4 regions of the Paenibacillus sp. FSL L8-0340 genome follow, and region 3 is predicted to be linked to each of the others. Evidence: riboswitches for the same ligand, from Rfam matches in the RefSeq annotation. Region 3 holds a riboswitch; each other region holds the start of a gene.
The links. Region 3 has a riboswitch for cyclic di-AMP ahead of NST07_RS17470 (hypothetical protein). Riboswitches for the same ligand answer to the same signal wherever they lie in the genome.
Positions count from the first base shown of each region.

Region 1 (5,761 bases), 3.3 Mb from region 3:
CATTTCAAAGTAGTACGGCTCGTCCTCAATGACGAACTCGCTAATCCCCTGCATAATGGGATGCCCGTGTGCCGGTATTTTCATATGCAGGGAGGTGTATTCCGGATGGTGGGTGAAATGCGCGCCTAGCATAGCGCCCAGCTCCTGATTCCGCTGCAGGGAGATTCCGTTATGTACAACGAGCAGACCTCCGCCCCCCGCTACATAAGACAGCAAAGCGGCACTTTGCTCCGGGGCTATTTTCTGTTCGGAAAATTCGGTATAGGCGATAACCAGCTTCAAGCCCTCAAGGTTGTCTTTGCTCAGGAGACTGTAATCTTCGGAAGCCTCCACCTGCAGATCAGGTGACAGAATGCGCTTAATCTCGTGATCCACACCGGTAAAAGGATGGTATTTCACCTCACTGTAGCTGCCAAGTGCTAGTGCTTTCCATTCAGACATGTTCTTCCCGCCTCTCTTCCTGCTTCTCTTAGTGTATAGTTACCAGGGCCAGGCATTTCCGTCCAGGTCGAGATAAGCCGGCTCCTCACCCATATACTTCTTGTGCCCCTGCACGATATTCATAATCTTACGCGCCGACTCTTCAGGAGGAATAGGTGCCTCCAGAGCCTTCTCACCATTCATATAGGATTGCAGCCAGCCGGGGTGAAAGACCATAACCTGCCCGCCCATCACCTTCAAATGGTTGTGCAGCAGGGAGGACTGCATATTAAGCGCTGCTTTGGACATACAGTATCCGTACATATTAATCCGTTTGTTCCGGCCAATGCTTCCGGCTTCTGAGGAGATATTAACAATCAATTTCTGCTTACTCTGCATCAACAGGCCCATCAGTTCATTACTGACCCTCAAAGAACCAAGCGTGTTTACATTATAAATGTGAGCCATGGCTTCATCGTCCATATCAACAAGCATCGTGGCATCATCGGCTCTATGAATAATACCGGCATTATTGATAATCATATCAACATGAGCGGTACTGCCCGAAATACTACGTGCCGCTTGCTTGACACTCTCACGGTCGCCGATATCCAGCGGGATCAGAGTTAATCGGTCCGGGTACTGCTTTTTCAGTGCGTCCAGCGATTCCGACTCCTTCATATACTGACCGGCAAATACGGAATATTTGTTCTCTAGAAGCCAGCTTGCCAGAAAAAAACCTAAACCACGGTCAGCACCGGTAACAAAAGCAACCCTTTTCATGATTATGGACACACCCTTTACGATTCTTCAGGATACACGCGGCATCTCTCTCACATTAGCATGGCAGTCACGTTTTTTCAACGTCCTTCATGGGACTGTAATTCCGCTGAAAGGGGTGCTCTAACTTCCTTTTTGATTTAATTTTGAACTATGTTACAATCGTAGTTACAAGTACTTATAGGAAGGTGAGATACCGATGTCTATCCAACAACTTCATACTCTGGAAGAACTGCAGCAATATGTTGCGCAACCAGGTAAAAAACTGCTTTTCAAGCATAGCACTACCTGCCCGATCAGCGCCAAGGCCAACGAGGAATTCACAGCCTATGCGCAAGGCTCCGAGACTCCAGCTGCCATTGTCCATGTGATTGAAGACCGTCCGTTGTCCAATCAGATTGCCGAAGATTTCGGGATCAAACATGAATCTCCGCAGATCTTCCTCCTGGAAGACGGCGAAGTCCGCTGGAACACCTCCCATTGGAAAATCACCCGGGACGCCATCAAGGCAGCTGTGAGCCAATGAGCCAGCCGGTAATTGTCTATTCCACCACAGGGTGCAGCGACTGCAATCAAGTGAAGCAGTGGCTGACCGAGCAAGACGTTAGCTTCGAGGTGCGTGATGTTATGACAAGTACAGTGTATCAGGAAGAAGTCGAGAAGCTGGGCTTCATGGGTGTGCCTGTTACCGTGTACGAAGGCCGCGCAGTCAAGGGCTTCAATGTTTCCGAGCTTAAGGAGCTTATTGGAGCAACCGCTGAATAATTTATAGCATGAAGCATATGAATACTTATATTTTGAAAAAGGCATCCCCTTGGACCTCTGTCCAGGGGATGCCTTTTATTTGCCCTTTTATTTGGCCTTATCCTGGATTCGTTGAGACATCCGCCAGAAAAGAGACATTTCCGCTGTGGGAATAGATGACGGAATCCGCTCCAAGCCCTTTATAGACCAGTCTGGGATTCATCGAAGTCGTAATTACGTATATTGGCTTTGTCGTCCAGGTCCGGCACATCTGGATATACCGGCAGCATAAGGTCACACTGCTCTCGAACAGAAATACTCTGCCTACCGGAAAAGAGGGGCGGAACCATGTATTCTGATGATGTGTATCCACCACGAGATTGACCTCGATTCCCAGCTCCTCCAGACGCCGCTTCTCCGCCGCATTGTTGGCGATTCCTGCGATCTTATAGCCTCTAAACTTTAAGATTTTGATAAAATGCTCCCCCGCTTTAGTCGGAGCGTTAATGAGTACATATTCTTCCGAATTCGCCATATCTTCCTCTCCTCCGGCTTAGGACTTCCATTCATTTGCCATACGAACACAGCAAAAAACCACAAAGGAATTCCCTCTGTGGTCCAATTAACGGTCACATTGTGCTCATCCTCTCTAATACGCTTACGAGGTTAGCTGTCGGATTCGGGCAGTGAGAGTCGCCCTACCTGTATCCATGCGAGCATTCTCTCGCACTTTCACAGGATTCACCCCATAACCGGCTCCGACTCTCACATCGGCTGCCGATTGTTGGTTCCCCCGCTTTCCATAACGGAAATTAAGCGGACTGCGTATTCGATTGTGTAGTAAACAGAAGTAATCATACTCTGGCGATCACGACCTTGTAAACCGCCAAACCTGCCAAAATAATGTATTTAGTAAACCCAAACCAGATCAGGTAGCGCTTACTTAAGCCTCAATCTCATCATTCCTCTTATTTACTCGGCTTATCAGCGATTTGCGAAAAAGCATTCAGCATTGTGATTATATTCACCCGATGTTGAGCAAATTGCCTTTTATGCTCTGATCACCCTAAATCAAAAGCAGTCGTATGAACGAGATAAAAAGCCGAAAACCGTTGATAAACACCCTTTTAGCACATCCTACCGTTTCCTTTGCCAGAATTCCCTGAAATTCGGCTCAGAAGAATGTTTTTTCCTTTTTACAAAGCTCATGCGAAAAGAGTATGATTCGGTTTGAATCCAATGCACGAAATGCGATATAAACGCTGAATTCCCGCAATGCGGGAAACGGGGGAACCATCAGGCCCGCAGGGGCCTTACCTGGAAGATAAGAATCTTTCTTGGGGTGAATCCGAAGGAGACTGTGGTCTCATTAGGTAGGGCGACTCTCACCGTCCGAATCCGACAGCTAACCCCGTAAGCGACTAGAGAGAACCTTGATCCGCCACGTTTTTGCGCCAGGTGTATTTAAGCCTGTACCAAAACCGCAGCAGAGGTCCTCCTCTGCTGCGGTTTTTTGTGCTGAGGCTGCAGCTTATAAATGGGTAGGAGGGAAAACGAAATGAACCAGCGCAGGCTGTTACGTATAGAAGTGTTTGTATTCGATGCCCCCTGGCCATTCCATCAGGCCACGGAGTCGTCCGGCAAATGCCGGTATGGTGTGCTGAAGCTTACGTGCAAGGCTGGGTGCAGCTGGGGAGCGGGGATACTGTCTGCGGAAGGCGATCATTTTGACGTCATTAAATGGAGCAGCTTCCTGAGAAGTATACGCAATCACAGGCTGGAAGAAGCCATAGAAATTGTACAGCAGCTAGGTGCGCAGTGGGAGCCAGATCAGCAAGAAATCGTGCAAACGGCCCTGCTGGATTTAAAAGCCAAGCTGCAAGGCAAGGTCGTCACGTCACATCTGCAAATGGTCCCCTATTCCCGTACAGCCGGGGCCGGCGGTACGCCCCCCTTCAGACGGATGTACTATAAACCTTCAAGTTCCCTGCTGCATAAAGGCAGCTGGCAGGAACCGGACATAGCCGAGCTAATGGACAGATCCATCGCTTATTTCTCCATCTTATAATTTCTTATTCAGAAAGGAACGTGAAGACATGCCAGACCCATTATCCCCGGAATGGACAGCTGCCAGCGAGTTTGCCGAATATGTCCAAAAGAACACCGGAAATATTTATGCACTCACCAGTCTGCTGCTGGGAGAGGGTGCCGTTGCGGAAAAGACTGCGATGAAGACCTTCACTGAGCTTTACACCCGGTACCTTCATGATGATTTCATACCGCAGCCTTTCTCGCTGGTTGCCTACCGGGAGTGCATTCAGCAGTGCTCCCGGGCTGCGGAGGAGTGCAGCCTCTTTGTTTCCAATGGATTAGCCTGGGAGGATCAGATTGTCCAGGTGTTATGGTACGGCATGCTGCTGCCCCTGCCTGCAATCAGCACCATTCTTGAGCAAAGCGTGCCGGTGCTGAAAACCCGGCTGAGACATGTGCGCGAGCAAATGTGCCGGTTAGAAACATTGCGGCCTGAAGCAAATTTATTTGTTGTATAGCTGCTCACATAGATTAAAGAAGCACTGTGGGCCCCTCTCTTATCTCCGCTGATGTAATGGGCAACTTGTCGAAGCGCATGAAAAAGCCGCAGCATAATGCCGCGGCCTTTTCTATTTATACTCAGCTCTTGCCCTTGCCGCCTTTGGCGAATCTCCAGGCCGCTGTACAGCAGCCCAGCAAGCCCACTCCGAGCATTAACGTCTGCAGCACACCCAGCAGGGTAGAGCCCTCCGGCTTAAGCATGCTGCTGAGCAGAATCAGCAGAATTGAAGCTGCGAGTATCGCGGGGATTTGATTGTTTTTTTTCAAGATTACCACTCCTTATTCAATAACATACACCATAAGCCTTCACTGATCCAGTTTGGCTCTGAACTCCCCCGGGAGCCGCAAAAAAGCCGCGGTTTCCGAACCGCGGCTTCCTCAGTAAAACCTATGATCACTTCTTAGTGTGCGCGTTTAGAATGTCTGCCAAAAATGATTAATGACGCAATCATACCGGCAATGCCCATTCCTGTCAAAAGCCCTTGAATGAAATCAAGCAGATTCGATCCATTGGACGGCATTAACCTGGCGACCAGTACGATTAACGAAGAAACTGCAAACAGCAACCCGAATGTTTGTTCATGCTTTTTATTCATCCTTGCCACTCCTCAAAAGGTATATATTGATGATTCCAATTAAATTTTGTAGGCCTTCATTGCTTTTCTGATCTCCTTGATGCTTGGGCGTTTGCCGTACATCAGCACTCCCGTGCGGTAGATCTTGGCGGCAAGCCAGCCGAACAGTAAGGTGGTTGCCAGTAAGATGAGAAGCGAGACCAGAATCTCCCAGGTCGCTACCTCGCCAACACCAATGCGCAGCAGCATGCTGAGCGGAGAAGTGAACGGAACAAAGCTTGCTACTTTAACCAGCAGGGTATCCGGGACAGAGATGCTGAACATTGGAAGATATAAATTGACGAAGCCCAGCATAAGAATCGGCATGATCGCCTGACCCAGGTCCTCGGTACGGCTGACAATGGAACCTACAGCTGCGTACATCATGGCGTACAGGAAGTATCCCAGAATATAGAATATCAGTCCGTATAAAAGAATGCTGATATCCAGCTGCCCCAGGTCAAGATCAAAATCGGTCAGGATACTGGCATTATGCGGAAGCATAAGGTTCGCAGCTACGCTTGCGGAGATAACCGCAATTTGCAGGATGCCGACCAGGAAGATGCCGATTACCTTGCCGAACATTTGCGTCAGCGGTGCAGCGCTCGTAA
Region 1 is NZ_CP151967.1:579,250-585,010, reverse strand. Features, by position in the region: gene NST07_RS02700 (ThuA domain-containing protein) at 1-441, opposite strand, end outside; gene NST07_RS02695 (SDR family NAD(P)-dependent oxidoreductase) at 481-1,215, opposite strand; gene ytxJ (bacillithiol system redox-active protein YtxJ) at 1,400-1,726, shown strand; gene NST07_RS02685 (glutaredoxin family protein) at 1,723-1,965, shown strand; gene NST07_RS02680 (hypothetical protein) at 2,063-2,479, opposite strand; cyclic di-AMP (ydaO/yuaA leader) riboswitch at 2,585-2,773, opposite strand; cyclic di-AMP (ydaO/yuaA leader) riboswitch at 3,195-3,378, shown strand; gene NST07_RS02675 (hypothetical protein) at 3,503-4,012, shown strand; gene NST07_RS02670 (hypothetical protein) at 4,041-4,493, shown strand; gene NST07_RS02665 (hypothetical protein) at 4,615-4,803, opposite strand; gene NST07_RS02660 (hypothetical protein) at 4,938-5,132, opposite strand; gene NST07_RS02655 (ABC transporter permease) at 5,172-5,761, opposite strand, start outside.
Region 1: linked by a shared signal. The riboswitch ahead of NST07_RS02680 (hypothetical protein) and the one ahead of NST07_RS17470 (hypothetical protein) in region 3 are both predicted to bind cyclic di-AMP.

Region 2 (5,761 bases), 3.6 Mb from region 3:
GCATCGCCGTCCAAATGCAGCACTTTGCCCGGCACCTCGAAATAAGCCGCCTCCTTGGGGGATTGCGGCCAGCCTCCGGCAACAGTTTCTCCGCTGCGCTGGCTCTGTTCCTGACGGTCCTTACGCAACCTTGTCAATGATTCCTTTGCTTTGATCTGTGCCTGCTGTCCCCGTTCTGTAATACGGGTAGGCGGCACTTGAACCAAGTCGTCCAGGGGAGCATCCGCCAAAAGGCGGAATTCTGTGCCTTTGATTACAGCTCCACTCTGCACGATGTTCTCCACCCGGAAAGTTACATCTCCACCATAAGATTTGCGGACGACCAAGTCTCCTAAATTCATGACAACACCACCTCTATCCCCATCGTATGGGCAAAGGTCATGGTTGGTTCTTCAACAGCCGCATTTTCAAAAGATAAAGCGCGATGTTTCACGCTGCATACTCTAGGCGATTCCTGCCGCCAGCAGCACAGCGCTAAGCCGGGCGTACTCCGCAAGGCTCAGCGTCTCCCCGCGGCGGGTTGGCTCTATGCCAGCCTCAGCCAGCAGAGCCTCCAGGCGTTCACGGCCTTCTCCAGGGAAGAAGCGGGCCTTGAGATTGTTTGCTATTGTCTTACGCCGCTGGGTGAAGGAAGCCTGGACCACCTCAAAGAAATGCTTCTCATCAGCTACATCCACCGGAGGACGTTCTCTGACCTTCAGCCGGATTACAGCAGATTCCACATTCGGCTGCGGGATGAAGACCGTACGCGGCACAATACAGACCAGCTCAGGCTCACTGTAGTACTGCACGGCTATGCTGAGGCTTCCATATTCTTTGCCGCCCGGAGAAGCCGCCATACGCTCAGCAACCTCCTTCTGGATCATTACCACGATATTATCCAGCGGAAGTTTCTCTTCCAGCAGTTTCATCAGTATAGGAGTTGTCACATAATACGGCAGGTTGGCAACCACACTTACTTTGTCGACGGTTGCAAAATCCTCTGTGAACAGTTCCTGGAGGTTTACCTTCAGCACATCATCATTGCGAATTTTGACATGCGGGTACGGAGACAGTACATCCCGCAGAATCGGAATCAGTCTGCGGTCGATCTCTACAGCAGTCACCGCACCCGCAGCCATGGCCAGCCGTTCAGTAAGTGCTCCGATACCCGGACCAATCTCCAGGGCGCCCGCAGAGTCAGTTAATTCTGCTGCGTCCACTATTTTATCAAGGATATTCTGGTCGATCAGAAAGTTCTGTCCCAGACTTTTTTTGAACGAAAAACCGTAGCGCTGAATAATTTCTTTGGTCCGTACTGGCGATGAGATCTTGTTATTGCCACTCATGAGGTAATGCCTCCCTGATCAATTTGTGCGAGAGCTCCGGAGAATTCTTCCCGCGTGATGCCAAACATAGCCAGCCGCTTGTATAGCTGTTTGCCGTTACAATACCCGATGCCAAGCACGTTGCCAAGCGCCATCCTGCGCTCAGCCGCTCGCGAATGCACCAGCATGCCCGCCTCCATAAGATCCTCCAGCCCAATAAGGGCAGGGGCCCCCTCAAAGGAGGTATGTACATGCTGCAGCGCATGACGGATCGCTTCCGGTGATGCATTCTCAACACCGATATCCCCCTTGCGTGTGGCATCCTTCTCCGGGATGAATGCATGCTTGCAGCCTGGCACCTTGGAGGAAACAATCTTGCGGATGCGTTCGCCGGCATGATCGGGATCCGTAAGGATGATCACGCCTCTGCGTTCCATTGCCAGCGCTATCTTGGCGATAACCTTGCGGTCTACCGCTGAACCGCCAGTCTCTATCGTATCGGCCTCCACCGCCCGCTTGACGGCAACCGTATCACTCTTGCCTTCCACCACAATTAATTCCTTAATCATACACGTTGCTCCTTCCTGTAAAACACAAAAAGAAGAGGATTCGCTCCCCTTCTTTTTGGCTAAAGAATGTATAAGTGATGAGCGGCAGCCCGTTCTGTCAGTGCTACCCTCACTATAGCTTATAAACCGTTAATTTGCAAAAGCGGACCACGTTAATTCAACTCCGGCTTCACTGGACCGATCACATAAATAGTCCGGGACTTGCGGCCGAAATTACGGGCATGGCTCAGTGAATCGTAATAAACATCTAACTTGTTGCCTTTGATGGCACCGCCGGTATCCTCTGCTCGGCGAAACCCTAATCCCTCAATGTACACCCACCAGCCGATAGGAATTACATTCGGGTCCACAGCTATTGTCCGGCCTTCTGTTACGCGTGTGCCAGAAGCCGTGCGGGTCCCAATGCCTGGCTCTTCCGAAGAATAGGCTGTCATCGACACATTTTTGATCATCTTCTTGTATTGGAAATCTACGCCTGCCTTGTGCACGACGTTACTGCTTTTTGCGGAAACTTTGGTTGTTTTGGATGCCGTACTTTTTTTGGAAGTTGTCACAGCAGCTACAACGGGCTTTGGCAGGGGCTTCGTACCAACATAAACAATTTTATGTTTGGTAACCGTCTGTACTTCCTTGCCAATCATGCGCATAGAGACCAGTTCTCCATCTTGGTAGACCTTCTCGATATGCTGGACCATGACGCCTGGTGCGCCTAACTGTGCCACTTTTACGGTCCCCTTGTTCAGGGAAGGATCTGAGGTCTTAATGACCTGGAATGGCAAATTATGCTTCCGCTCTACAATTTGCTTGTTGATGCGGACAATTTTAATTTCCATGCCGGCCGATACTGTGGTGTCAAGCGAAGGGTATATTTTGTCACTGCTCTCCAGGCTTAAACCCAGTTTGCTAATGGCGTCACCGATAGTGTCTTCGGTGGTGTACATTGTTTTTGTTGCTCCATCCGCAGTGAGACTAAACTTCTGTGCACGATTGATCACGACACGGTCGCCGTCCTGTATCTCATCACTAAGGCCAATAGATAATTCATCATGCGGCTGCAGCGAAATTTGTTCCTTAGCCAGCACATCACTGAGCAGCGCTTCGCGCGTTTCCAGCGTCTGTACTTTCCCGTCTATTACTAAAAATATCTCTTTCTTGCTCTGACCGTGTACGTACAGCAGAATGAGCAGCGCGATAACGATTGATACCGCACCTGCAAGCGAAAGTAAGCGAGGATTCACTTGCTTCCACCGTAATGCGAAAGACCTGCTGGATGATTGCGAATCATGGGATACTTCTGGTTGGAATACGCCCACTCTCTCCATCCTCCTTACATAGCCCCGTCGTCAAGTTGTATATCAAGGTGACTGAATGATTGCTGACGAAACTAGGTTTGAGATTGCAACAGGATACGCCCGCATTGCTTTAGCGTTTCCTGCTCATGGATCGCCTGCCCGGCATAATTACTCCAGATACCTGTTATATAACAGTATGCTGGGAACATTCGCATTATTCAAAACAAAAAAAGCCCAAAAAAGAGTTCACAGAGGACTCTTTCGTGGCTTCTCCGGATGTCAGAATACGCGGGAATGTTTATGCACGAGGTTTCCTCTCTTACTTGCGCTTACGGGGTTAGCTGTCGGGTTCGGGCATAAGAGAGACGCCCTATCTTAGGTCACCCGCTCACGGCGGTTGCCCTCAAATTCACCCCAAAGACCACGTGAAGAAATCAAATAAATTCTGCGGCATTTCTGTGTTGTACTCTATGTACGGACATGCGGCAGGCATTATTGGTTCCCCCGTTCTCCATACGGAGACTCAGCGAGACGATCCATGATTCAGTGACTGTCACAGTAACAACAGCTCACTGCACTGAAAAGATGATATCCTGTTTTGATGCATGTTGTAAAGGACGATTCAACCACGTTTACGCAAAAAAATGATTAAAATATTGTAATATTCAGCCGTTTTTAAATTAAAAAAGTTTAATATATCGGCTATACTTCATTTTTCACCGCTTTTACTCCCGATTTCAGACAATTCCAAATCGTTCCAGTGCGTTCGCATACGTAATTTCCGCCAATTCCTGTAAATCAATCCCTTTTATTTCCGCGGCAGCCTCTGCTACTAATCTCACATGTGCGCTCTCATTTCGCTTGCCCCGGAAAGGGTGCGGTGTCAAATAAGGCGAGTCCGTTTCAATCAGCAGCCGGTCCATCGGAGTCTGGGCCAGCACCTCTTTTGGCACTCTGGCGTTCTTGAATGTAATCGGGCCGCCGAAGGACAGGTGAAAGCCTAAATCCAGGCACATTTTGGCTATTTCCCAGCTTCCGGAGAAGGAGTGCATCACTCCGCCTATTTCATCAGCCTTCTCTTCACGGAGAATACGCACCACATCTTCATGAGCATCACGGTTATGAATACAAATCGGCATTTTCAGTTCACGGGCTAGTCCGATTTGTTTGCGGAACACTTCATGCTGTACCTCTTTGGGAGAGGTGTCCCAATAGTAATCCAACCCAATTTCTCCGATGGCGACTACTTTTTTATGACTGCACAGTGAGGCGATCCACTCGAGATCACCGTCCCTCATGTCTATGGCATCCTGCGGATGCCAGCCGACGGCTGCATAAATATAGTCATAGGTTTCAGCAAGCTTCATGGTCGTTGGGATTGTTTCCCTGTTAAAGCCAATATTAATCATTTTGGTAACTCCTGCCTCGAGCGCATTGGCGATTACCCTTTCGCGGTCCTCGTCGAATTGCGGAGCATCCAGATGGGTGTGCGTGTCGAACAATTGCATGTTACATCCCCTTTTCTGTCATAATTTCTATGATGAATTCCAAGTATTTTTGGATTACTTTGCAAAGATTTCTGCGATTGAAGTAGGCAGCATTGGAAGGGCTTTCTGCAGCTTATCCTGTGGAAAATACAGGTGATAACGGCCGCGGTGAATTCCGCTGATGGAGCGTACGATATCTGAAACTTCAGAGATCTCCCTCAGTTTGTCATGGCGGTCAAGCAGCAGAATCTGCTTGCTGTCAAAGCCTTGTCCCGGACGAAACACATCATAGGGCAAATCTGTTGGAAAATCAATTTCCAGATCATAATCGGCATCTAGCCCTGCCACGGCAAAGCTGCGGCGTATTTCGTCAATCGTCTCGGAATCAAGGTTCTCCATCTCTACATATTTATACAGTTTACGATGAATAAACCGGCTGCACAAGTCGCTTAACAACTCATCCTTCTCCAAAGTCCACTGCATGAAGGCGGTCTGGATCATAGCTTCGTCTAGCAGCAGATATTGCTCCACCGTGACCTCTCCGCGGAACAAATCACCTAAAGGATCAATCATGAACCGGAATTCATAACCGCTCTGGTACAGTTCTTTGGCTCTGCGGAAAATTTGCCGCAAAATGATTTCGGAACTGCGTGTGACCGGGTGGAAATATACCTGCCAGTACATTTGATAGCGCGACATTAAGTAATCCTCGATGGCGTGCATCCCTGACTCCTTAACCACTACCCTTCCATGGTATGGGCGCAGCATTCTTAGAATCCTGTCAATATCAATCGTCCCATAGTTTACTCCCGTGTAGTATGCATCGCGGAGCAGATAATCCATGCGATCAGCATCCAGAGGGCCGGAAACCAAGTTGACTACAATTTCATGCTCATAAGTTTTGGAGATTACCGATGCTACCTTGCCGGGAAAATCCTCTGCCACATCCCGCAGAATCGCGGTGATCTCCGTGTCCTCCAGAATGATCCGGCAGGTCCAGTCTTCATGGTTCATTTCAAAGGCTTCTTCTATAGAATGGGAGAACGGGCCATGCCCCAAATCATGCAGCAGCGCTGCACATAGAGTAAGCAGGCTCTCCTCCGGCA
Region 2 is NZ_CP151967.1:27,658-33,418, reverse strand. Features, by position in the region: gene yabG (sporulation peptidase YabG) at 1-341, opposite strand, end outside; gene rsmA (16S rRNA (adenine(1518)-N(6)/adenine(1519)-N(6))-dimethyltransferase RsmA) at 444-1,328, opposite strand; gene rnmV (ribonuclease M5) at 1,325-1,876, opposite strand; gene NST07_RS00140 (ubiquitin-like domain-containing protein) at 2,029-3,189, opposite strand; cyclic di-AMP (ydaO/yuaA leader) riboswitch at 3,480-3,707, opposite strand; gene NST07_RS00135 (TatD family hydrolase) at 3,906-4,676, opposite strand; gene NST07_RS00130 (HD domain-containing protein) at 4,731-5,761, opposite strand, start outside.
Region 2: linked by a shared signal. The riboswitch ahead of NST07_RS00140 (ubiquitin-like domain-containing protein) and the one ahead of NST07_RS17470 (hypothetical protein) in region 3 are both predicted to bind cyclic di-AMP.

Region 3 (5,761 bases):
AGCAGAATAAAGTAACCAATATACAGAATAATCAATAGACTGCCAATAATCGGGCCTGCAAGTTTCATGCAAATACCGAATAGGTTAAGTCCGGGGAATTTCTTCAGCAGGACCCACAGAAGAATGATGACAAGTTGGGTAATAACCCCTGCAACTAAAACAGAAAGTCCACCTCCACCTTTGGCAGTTTCGTTAAGTTTGTTAGGAAGAGACAGAATACCAACACCGATTTGGGCTTGAATAATAAAAAGGAAGAGTTGTCCCCTTGTGATCATTTTTTCTTTTTGAGCCACCGTATCAACTCCTGTAAGTACTATGTAGATTAATGATCATTTATCCGTTTTTGGGTTGCTTGAACTCTTTCGGATGGACCAAATTGGAAAGCGTACGAAGGTATCTTTCAGGCCTTGAAATTTCAACGGACTTAATGGTCTCAGGTAGGTTTGCCCAAACGATTCTAGCTTGCACAAATGTATGAAAATGAGTGTTAACCCAAATGATATCCCAATATATCCGAATAATGAGGCAGCAATCATCAATGGAAACCGCATAAACCGGATAGCAGAGCTCATTTCGTTGGAAGGGATAAGAAAAGATGCAATGGCAGTCAACGCAACAACAATAATCATCGAATAAGAAACCAATCCCGCCTTAACAATTGCATCCCCGATAACCAACCCCCCAACAATCCCAATAGTTTGACCTACACGACTGGGCAGACGTAGTCCTGCTTCCCGTAGCAGTTCGAATATAAGTTCAAGCAGCATCGCTTCAATCAGCGGAGGGAAAGGGACCCGGGTCAATAAACCTTGAATCGAAAAGAACAATTGCAAGGGAAGGACATTGGAGTGGAAAGAAACGGTGGCAATGTAGAGCGCTGGCAACTGAAATGCTGTTACAAAGCCGATCAGACGGATAAACCGGACAAAAGAAGCGATCATCCATCTATTGTTATAGTCATCCGGTGTCTGATAAAAGCTGAAAAAGCTCGCCGGCAAAATCAGAGCTGTAGGGTCCCCATCCAGCAGTATAGCCACATATCCATCCAGCAAATAAGCTGAGGTATGGTCCGGACGCTCCGTATTGATTAGTTGTGGAAATATGGAGAAGGAGTTATCCTCCGTTAATTCCTGAATAAAGCCAGTGGAGATTATCCAATCGAGCGAAATTTTCTTTATCCTTGATTCTACAATTTTTATCAATTCTGGGTTGGCCATATTCTCCATATAGACTAAGCCTACCTGCTTGGGGGCGAATTTCCCAAGTGTGAAGTAGCGGACAATAAGGTTTGGGGAGGCGATTTGTTTCCGAATCAGGTATAAGTTAACCTTCATCTGTTCAATAAAACCGTTGTGAGGTCCCCGAATAACCCCTTCATTCTCAGGTTCGCTAATGCTTCGTTCATATTTGGCAGGAGTGAAGAGGACATAAAATTCAGACATTCCTTCTAAAAAATAAAGACAGCTTCCTTCAAGAAGTCCCTGAATGCCTTGGTTTAGTTCTGTTTCCAAACTGAAACTAAGTGTTGTGAAAAGCTCAGAAAGGTCTTTGTCCTGATTACGGCTAAAAGGAACAATCACGTTCCGTTCAATCAATTCCGTGTCAGTGAGGGACTCCAGATAAAAGACCAACCCTTCCCTTCCCTGAAAGGATAAGCTTCTTTTTTTGAGGTCACTTGTATAGAATAGTGCTGCTTCGATATAATCGGAGTTTTGATCTACAGAAGGAGATGAGGTCTGAGTTTGGTTAGTCATTATAAGGCGCTCAACTTTCGATTAGTTTTGCGGTTAACGTTCCCGAATGATTTGCAGAATATTCCTGACGGGAACTTTAATGTGCGATATAGAAGAATATTGGGGATGATGTTGAGCCAGCAGACGTTTCTGTTTTGTTTTCCTAAGGACATGAAGTGGAGCAAAAATGAGCAAATCATCGATCGCTTAAGAGTAATACCATAGAATGCGCATTCATTCGCGAAGTGGTGGCATTTTGGGCTTCATTTGCCATCCGCAACGTTTTACATTAAATGGTCACAGGCGTAAGATTCAAATCAACAACCGAATGTAATATAACTGTTCTCAAATGGCTGAATTCCGATAATGGGAACGGGGGAACCAATGGTGAATGTGGCTTTTGCTCAGATAGCTGCCGCTCACTTGGGGTGAATCCTTGCTGCGTGCTGAAAAGCCGCTTCTTACAAGGTAGGGCAATCTCGCTGCCCGAATCCGTCAGCTAACCCCGTAAGCCTCGAAGAGAGAGGATGAGCGCCATGATCGATTAACCGACCACGGAGAGCCCTGACGCTTCTGTGGTCTTTTTGCTGCGCATGCAGAAAGGGAAAACGATCTATATGAGAGTTTAGAAATCTTATAACAACGAAATTCAGAGTGATTAGGCACTATCTAAAATCCTTTAAAGGGGGGGATTGGTATCGTTACTGTATTTATCGTGTGCTTCTGGGTTGGATTGCTGCTTCTCCTTAGCGGCGGATTTCATGGGCATGGCCTGGCCGGTCATCTGCATGTGGGAGGTGGCGATGCTGGTGGTCCGGGCTTTGTGCCCATACTCCCTCTAATGGTGTTTGTCACGGTCTGGGGCGGCAGTGGTTATGTGCTTACCCGGTTCAGCGGAATGAATATACTTGCAGTGGTGCTGATCTGCACCGGGGTTGCCTTGCTGCTGGGCTGTCTGATATATGCGGTGCTGGCCCGGGTGATGACTCGGTATGACAGTAGCATGAATAAAATGGATTATGAGCAGGCGGGACAACTCGGGTACATCAGCATTTCTGCAGGGGATGGAGCAGTGGGAGAGATGAAATACGTGCTGCATGGAACGATGCGTTCCATTGGAGTACGGGCAGAAACCGGCCAGCAGCTCGCCAAGGGTGACAGGGTGATTATTTTGAAGGTGGATAAAGGATTAGCGGTAGTCACCCTCTTCGAGAGGGAAAACGAACAATTATAACTAACGGGGAGTGTCGAACCAAATGGTTATTCTTTATTTAATCTCGGCAATTGTTGTTGTTATCCTGCTGGCTTTGTTCAGTATCGTGAACGCTTATAAAAAGGTTCCGCCCAATCAGGCGATGATTGTATTCGGCCTCGGCGGAAAAAGAGTGGTTCAGGGCGGCGGGACGTTCGTCATTCCCGGCTTCCAGAACAATAAGACCATCTCTATGATGCTGATGAGCTTCGATGTCATCCCAGCGCAGGCAATGTTCTCCCGGCAGGGCATCAAGCTCAACCTGGAGGCGGTAGCCCAGATTAAGATTAAAAGCGATCCTACCGCTATACTTACTGCCAGTGAGCAGTTTATCGACAGGCCGGAAGAGGACCGTGAGACGATTATCCTGCATTCGGTGGAAGGCCATTTGCGCGGCTTGATCGGACAATTAACGGTAGAATCCATTCTAAAGACACCTGACGAAATCAACAGCAAGATGCGGGAGACCTGCTCGGAAGACCTCGACAAGATGGGGCTTGAGGTAGTCAGCTTCACCATTAAGAAAATTACTGACGACAAAGGGTATATCGACAATATGGGGGTTCCGGAAATTGAGCGCATCCGCCGCGATGCCAGCATCGCCAAGGCGGAAGCAGAACGCGACATTCAGATCAAACAAGCCGAGGCGGAGAAGGAATCCGCCATTGCCAAAGCCAATGCACATCAGGCTACCATTGAAGCTGGAACCGCAGCCCGCGCCAAGGAATCTCTGTTCGAGAAGGATTTGAACATTAAGCAGGCAGACTTTAAGCTGGAAACTGAAGTGAAAAAAGCACAGGCGGATCTTGCGTACGAATTGCAGCAGAACAAAATTAAGCAGTCGCTGGTTACCGAACAGGTCAAGATTACGCAGATGGAAGCGGAGGCCAATAGGACCGTCCGGGAAATCGAAGTTGAGCTGAGACAGAAGGAGCTGGAGGCCACGGTGATCAAGCCTGCTGAGGCGGAGAACCAGGCTACGATCATGAGAGCGGAAGCGGCTAAGCAGCGGAAAATTCTTGAGGCTGAAGCAGAGGCGGCCACAATGACCAAACGGGGGCTGGCAACAGCGGAAGCAGAACTGGCGAAGGGAAAAGCCAACGCGGAAATTGTTCAGCTGGCCGGAGCAGCGGAAGCGGGGGCACTGGAGAAGAAAGCTGAAGCGTACAAACAGTTCACGCAAGCCGCCCTTATAGTGGAATTCTTGAAGGTTCTGCCAGAGCTGGCTGATAAAATCGCTTCCCCGCTGGCCAAGGTCGATAAGATTACAGTGATTTCCCAGGATGGAGCTTCATCCGGCATAAACAAAATTACCGGCGATATCGCCAAAATCATGGCCCAGGTTCCTGAATTGACACAGACGCTTACCGGTATGAACGTGACAGAGGCTCTCAGCGGGCTACTCGGCCGGGATAAAGAGCAATAATTCTAAATTTCCTTGCATAAGCACCTCTCTATTATGGAAAACTTCTGTAGTGCGAATAAACAGCATGATTCCGTTTTTGGAGACTTATTTTGATTTCCTAGGAGGTTAATTATGACAAATCAGGATCCGCAGGAGCTTCTTAAGCGAAAACACGAAATGGATGAGCAAAAAAGGCAGTTCACAAATTTTTCCCGAAGTGTTTGCGGCCACGGTGAGTTAGAAGCAGGGCAGGAGTTCAGTACTGACCGGGTGCCTGACGATCAAAACCGTATGAAATCTGTTGAGAACAAACGTGATTGATAAAGCTATAAAAATAAGCCGATCCTTTTCTGGATCGGCTTTTCGTTGTCTAATGGATGAACCAGAGTTACCTTAAATAAATTTTCCACGAAACAGCTTTGTGATAGATATCTTTCATGATACAGTGAAAAAAGGGTGTAGCTTAACTTTAAAAACTTTCTTGAATTAAACTGAGGTGCTCAATGAATCGAATTTTAATGGTTGAAGATGATGATAATTTGGTGTTCGGTATTGATTATACTTTAACGAGTGAAGGATATACCGTTGTTATTGCCGGTAGCTTGGAAGAAGCAAGGAAGGTATTGAAAACAGACACAGTCGATTTAATCTTGTTGGATATAAATTTACCTGATGGTTCAGGGTATGACCTGTGTAGGGAAATCCGTACATTATCCCAGGTTCCGATCATATTCCTGACAGCTTTGGATGAGGAGACAAATGTTGTTGCTGGACTTGATTTGGGTGCAGATGATTATATGACCAAACCGCTCCGTACCAAAGAACTTCTCTCTAGAATAAAAGCCGTTTTAAGGCGCAATCATAAGCCCACGGATGAAGCGAATAGATGGATATCCAACGATATTGAAGTTCGAGTTCTAGAAGGAACTGTTCTTAAATACAATCAGGAACTTTTATTGACGGGGCTGGAATATCGATTGCTATTAATGTTAATGACTCACCCTAAGCAAATTTGCAGCAGAAGTATCATTCTTAACAGTCTGTGGGATATGTCAGGAGAATTCATTGATAACAACACCCTTTCGGTTCATATTAGAAGGTTAAGAGAGAAGATCGAGGATGTTCCTGCTGTACCGAGATACATCATTACCGTTCGAGGAGTCGGATATAAATGGAATGCAGATGTTGTAGGGAGATAAACCATGAATGAATTCTTCCGTAATCCAGAGTGGAAGTCTATTACTGTTAAAGCGATCGTATTACAAGTTATGTTAGCAGTAATCATGTTCTTTTATATGAGTTATCAAGTCAGTCAGATCAATAAGGCCGTGGTTAATCAGAATGCTGCATTGATTGGTTATGTTTTGAAGC
Region 3 is NZ_CP151967.1:3,907,333-3,913,093, forward strand. Features, by position in the region: gene NST07_RS17460 (GerAB/ArcD/ProY family transporter) at 1-293, opposite strand, end outside; gene NST07_RS17465 (spore germination protein) at 330-1,754, opposite strand; cyclic di-AMP (ydaO/yuaA leader) riboswitch at 2,075-2,262, shown strand; gene NST07_RS17470 (hypothetical protein) at 2,449-2,967, shown strand; gene NST07_RS17475 (SPFH domain-containing protein) at 2,990-4,411, shown strand; gene NST07_RS17480 (hypothetical protein) at 4,523-4,711, shown strand; gene NST07_RS17485 (response regulator transcription factor) at 4,894-5,589, shown strand; gene NST07_RS17490 (HAMP domain-containing sensor histidine kinase) at 5,593-5,761, shown strand, end outside.

Region 4 (5,761 bases), 3.7 Mb from region 3:
TTTTCCAAGCTGGTAAGCGGGGCATGTTTGAGCATCATTCCCCAGACAACTGCGATGAGACCAAATACTAAGCCTAGTAATGTTGAAATTTCCATTATGCACCTCGTCCATGAGAATTAAGAAGTGATCCGTTCAGACCGCATATTTCATCCTTGAACAGCGGCGGGACACCCTGCACGTAACCAAATCACGTATATTCTTATTTATCGTCAGTATTCCGTTTTTTGTGAAGTCATTTTTTCGGCTATAATGATAAGGTAAGTTATTATTCATCTGTGAAGAAAACGGAGTGATACACGTGGGTGTGAAACATGGCAGAGATTACAGCGAGATTCTTAGTGATTTGACGGAAGCAGTCGGACGTATTTCTGACGGGTATGTGTTTTTTGAGATGGAGCCGGATGAGTGGCAGGAACTGCCGCAGGAATCCAAGCTGGAGGTATGGGAAGCGCTCGCAGAGGATCTATTCTACGCGCTGGGCAACGAGCCTGTTATTCAGGTAGGCAGTGGTGTGGTTATCTATGACAAGGAGACGCACCGTATCAATATTTTGCTGGGTGAAGAGGATTTGGCTTCGGTTGTACTCATTTAGAGCAGCAGAACAGCAGAGTAACAGGAGGACGGTTTGCCCCCTGTCTGCGGCCCGTGGTAAAATTGAAGATGCCGAGTACTATTTGCCGGGATCTTAGAATACATTAAACCGAAAAAAAGCCTTCATCCTGGCGCATCCCTTGGACTTTACCGAAGCTGAGGGATGTTTTGTTTAAGGGATATGGGGAGCTGGGCTGTACGGACTTTACGGCTAACTTAGTAAGGGAGGAAACAAATTGCATTTTACGGAGGAAGAGCTGCGTGAGCAGGTAAGTAAGCTGGAGGGCTGGAAGCTGGAGCCGAATATGATGGTGCGTAAATATATGTTTAATGAATATATGAAGGGTATCGCCTTTGTGGATGAGGTGGCTGCGATCTCGGAAGCCTTCGATCATCATCCGCATATTACAATTGATTACAAAACGGTAATTCTGCGCTTGTCCGCAAAAGAAGAGAGCGGGCTTGCCGCGCTAGAGTTCCGCCAGGCGCATGAATTTAACGAAGCTTTCGACAAAACGCGTTAGGCGCAGGAGAAACCGACCTATCATAGGAATAGATATAAAAATGCCCGTGCAAGGATGTCTGAATATCCTTTGTACGGGCATTCTGTATTTTTAAGGTCAGGTTTATTTCTTCTCTGCAAGCCACATGGCAACATTCGCAATCTCTTCGGGAGCAAGCTTATCCTTGAAAGACGGCATTTGGCCGCGTCCCTTCGTAACAATGGTGTAGATTTCTTCTGCGTTATGCTGGCCGCCTTCCTGCTGCAGACTAGGGCCTAGACCGCCCTGTAGCTGATCACCGTGGCAGGTAATGCAGCTTGCCTGTACAATCGCTTCGGCGCTGGTGGCATCCAGTGTGACTTGCGGCATCGTCGGGTTATTTTCTTCGGCTACCTCTGCTTTGCCGGGCAATGTGAACAAGAGCACTACCGCAAAGGCACAGGCTGCGAAAAACAAACCGCCCATGATCCATTTCTGCATCTTCATCCGTCCCCTCCATGTAAGCTGCTTCCTACATTATATAGGATGGTGAAGCGTTATCATAGCATTTGTGTCAAAAAAGTGGACGATTTCAACACTAAAATTTTCAATTTAATGGAACGTTATGTTGTTTATCATAGACCATGCAATAAAATGGCTTATTTCCGGTTGGAGTAAGGCGTTCATAAGTATCCGTGATCGTGAAGCCGCATTTTTGGTATGTTCGGATCGCCCGCTGGTTCCAGGTCAATACTTCCAAATCAATCTCCCGCCCGGGATACCGCTTTAGCGCGGCCTGAACGATGGCTTCCATGAAAATGTGGCCAAGACCGTGTCCGCAAAGCTCGGGGCGCATTCCAATACCCAGCCTGACGACACCCTCCATCGGAAACAACTGCGCAAAGCCGCAAAGGATGCCTTGCTCGTTGACCACGGAAACATACTGGTCCCTGCGGAGCTCTGGATCGCCAAATTCAATGCCAAGCGCCTCCATTTGGGACCAAGGCATCCATTCGTAAATATTATAAGGCGCTTTGTAATTCCATGCGGCGATGTCTTCAGCATGGCTGATCTCCATGGGAACCACATGGAATGTAACGGGGGAGCTAATCATAAGGCCACCGGCCTCCTTTCATAGGGAGCAACAGCACTAGCTATACCTAATTATATCCATAACTGGCCTGATTCGACTCAGAAATTTCCTGAAAGGCGGAAACTTGACAAAGTGGTAAAAAATATTTTATGAAATGGAGGAAATTTGGGTAGATTTATGTTTTGCGGATATTGAGAGGGGTAAGTAATTTTATAGACAAAAAAAACAGGCCCCCTCCAGATTTCGGCAAAAATCATGGAAGAGTGCCCGTTTTACGACAACTTATTGCACGTCATCATTGTCTTGGGAATCAGAAGTAACGGATTGGTAAGCATCTGTACTCATGATCCGTTTGGCGCCAACGTAACGGTTGACGTAGTAGCTGTCACTCATCGTGCTGATGGTTACACCACGGGAGGATGAAGCATGTGCGAATTTGCCCTCACCGACATAAATGCCGACATGGGATACACCTTTACCGCTGGTATTATAAAATACAAGATCTCCCGCTCTCAGATCGTCCCGGGAAATGGCGGTACCCATTTGGTATTGGGAACCGGATTGGTGTGGCAGATTGATACCGATCTTATCAAAAACGTACATTGTAAATCCGGAGCAATCAAAGCCGTTGGTCGATACACCGCCGGATACGTATTTACTTCCGATGGTCTTGTCGATGACTTTATCCATTTTGGAATCCGCGAAAGCGCTTCCTGCTCCGATGGTAAGCATAATGGAAAAGCTTAGTACTGCTGCTGCTAACTTCTTCTTCAAAAGTGAATACCCCTTCCAAATGCCTACGAGGTTAGCTTAAGGGTTCGGTTGAAGGTCCCCTATGACCCCTCTGTGAATAGGAGGTCAATTCACCCAAAATCGGTTCCCCCGTTTCCCTAATGGTTAGGGAACTCGGCATGACTGTTGATTAGGATTAGCTTGTTAACCAATACATGACAAAACCTTTGTAAAACCCGATTGAATAATTACAAAAATGTTACTAAAAACTCACTGCGATAATTGTAACAAAGACTTCGCCAGTTGGCAATCACTTAAAACATATTAATGCATAATATTTACGCTTTTTAAGAGTTGATTTTGCTAAAAAGGTCTTATATTTACACGCTGAGTAAGCTTTAACTTAGATTTGTTGGGATTTTTAGTAAAAAGGTGTTTCACAGGCCTCAAATACGTGTAAAAGGTAGAATAAGGAAGACAAAAAGGAAAAACCCGGAAATGATTACGGCAATAATCAGTTTCCGGATTTCTATAAGTTACAATTATTTATTGGAGGATGGAATTCCTGAGGGATGTCAATCGTAAGCGATAGCTTTGTAAGCTGTTGTGCTCATTACTCGTTTGGCTCCAACGTAGCGGTTGGCCCAATAGGATTGACTCATTGAACTGATAGTTACACCACGGGATGAAGAGGATTGGGCGAATTTTCCGTTGCCGACATAAATACCGACATGGGAGACTCCATTGCCAAGGGTATTGAAGAATACCAGATCGCCTGAACGGAGGTTACTCCGTGATACGGCGGTTCCAACGCTGAATTGTGCTTTGGAAGTGCGGGGCAAGGTAAGGCCAACGTTCTTAAATACATATTTGGTGAATCCAGAACAATCAAAGCCGGCAGTGCTTGTGCCCCCGGTTTTATATGTCGTTCCGAGTGTTTTTGTAATAACCGTATCCATTCTGGAGTCGGCGAAAGCGCTCCCTGCTCCAAGCGTGAACACCATCACCAGCCCTAATGCTGCTGCGGTGCATTTCTTCTTAAAATTATGACTTTTCAAAAGATGTACTCCTTCCAAGGCCTGCGAGGTTAGCTTAAGGATTCGGTAGAAGGTTCCCCTATGACCCCTCTAAAGCGAGATCAATTCACCCAAAATATGGTTCCCCCACTTCCCGGTGCCGGGAATTTGGCGTTTTATGCACCGAAACAGTGACGTGTCGACAAGGTTAAATGCTTAAAGGTACATTCATTTGCTTCAAATTAGTTTCAAAAGATTACAAAGTTGTTACTACTGGTACAGGCATCATTGTACCAGAGGATTTACAGTTTTGCAAATACCCTAAATCACGTTGTAACCAAAAGAAGAGTCCCGCCCTTTATCTGGGGCAGTGACTCTTCTATTATGCCAAGGGACTGGCGTAATTATTGTGGAAATGTTTTACTGCACCAAAGGTGATACTGCCCCGCTAGGCTCCACATTTTGAACAGCGTTGAGGGAAGCGGTGAAAATTGCCGGAACAGCAGTGCGGGCAGGCCTGGACAGAAAAGTGCGGTCACTCCAGAGAGCAGCAGCAGAAGCAGGCCGCCGGCGCCGAACAGTGCAGATATACAGGTGGAAGGGAGGATTACCCTCAGGCCAACCAGCAAGGAAGAAAACATGCCTGTTCCTCCGGTGAAGCCAAACTGCATGTACAGCAGCAGAATGCGGATCAGGTAGAAGTACAGGAGCCAGGCCAGAACATAAGGAACCAGTCTCAGCAGCAGAGTATAATCGAGAATACCGCTGAGGAGAAGCCCATACATTTTGGGGAGAAGCCAATACAGCGGTGTTGCGGCCAGAAGCCATTCCGCTAGACTGAACAGCAGTACGGGGAGTCCGTAAAGCTTCATTCCGGGAAAAAAGAACATTCCCCGCTCCCCTTTGCGCTCCTGGTGCAGCTCATGCAGCAGCCCTGCGCGGATAAAGGGGGAGCATAGCAGCCGTAGCGCTGAGAGGGCCAGCAGCAGCCAGAGCCAGCGCAGCACCCCGGGGTCTGTGCTAAGTGCAGTCTGTCCTTCGATATAATACAGCAATCTGCCTATTCCGCTGCCGCCGGCGTGTGTATCGGGATAACGGAGCAGCACCGGGATGAGGGCTGACCTGACGAATCTGTACAGGAAATAGCCCCAAAGCAGCCGATAGATAAAAAGCAGAATCAGAATATAAAATTGCTCTTTCATGCTGTACCAGCCGCGAACTATCGATCTTTTCACAATCCTTCACCTCACCAGACAAGAGTTCCGAGCAGGGTTTCAAGCAGCTTCGTTGCGCTAAGCGTCCAGCGGGAGAGCGTCTTTCGCTCCAGCTCCGCCAGTCTAAAATTGTTGAGATGCTTACTCTCCAGCAGAATGGAGTGCTCCGGATCAATCTCTGCAGACAAAAGAGGCGCTTTGTAGGCTAGCTGAAAGGTGGTTTCCTTCTCTGTCCCATTCCAAAACTGCTGGACAGTATAGCCATCCAGGAAGGTGAACTTTATGGGGACGTCACCATACTGATTTCCTTTATTGCTGACCGCTACTGAGCTTTCGTAACGGGCATTATCATCGCCGCCCTCTTTTTTTGGGTCAGAGATTTTAATGTGATCAATTGAAAAATCCGGAGAACCGCCGCTGTATACATATTGGTCGAAGTAGGCTTGCCAGGATTTTTTGGTTACCTTCTCCACGATTTTCTGAAAGTCGGCGGTAGAAGGATGCCGGAAGCGGAACTTACGGGTATAGGCCGCCATTATGGCATCCATCGTCTTGGTTCCGACCTGCTGTTCGATATCCTTCAGCACCAGCTTGCCGCGGATGTACACATTTCGGGCATAGGCATCGGCAGGA
Region 4 is NZ_CP151967.1:99,904-105,664, forward strand. Features, by position in the region: gene motA (flagellar motor stator protein MotA) at 1-95, opposite strand, end outside; gene NST07_RS00480 (hypothetical protein) at 299-592, shown strand; gene NST07_RS00485 (4a-hydroxytetrahydrobiopterin dehydratase) at 828-1,115, shown strand; gene NST07_RS00490 (cytochrome c) at 1,218-1,574, opposite strand; gene NST07_RS00495 (GNAT family N-acetyltransferase) at 1,681-2,187, opposite strand; gene NST07_RS00500 (C40 family peptidase) at 2,449-2,898, opposite strand; cyclic di-AMP (ydaO/yuaA leader) riboswitch at 2,946-3,088, opposite strand; gene NST07_RS00505 (C40 family peptidase) at 3,474-3,902, opposite strand; cyclic di-AMP (ydaO/yuaA leader) riboswitch at 3,960-4,098, opposite strand; gene NST07_RS00510 (hypothetical protein) at 4,319-5,149, opposite strand; gene NST07_RS00515 (M1 family metallopeptidase) at 5,161-5,761, opposite strand, start outside.
Region 4: linked by a shared signal. The riboswitch ahead of NST07_RS00505 (C40 family peptidase) and the one ahead of NST07_RS17470 (hypothetical protein) in region 3 are both predicted to bind cyclic di-AMP.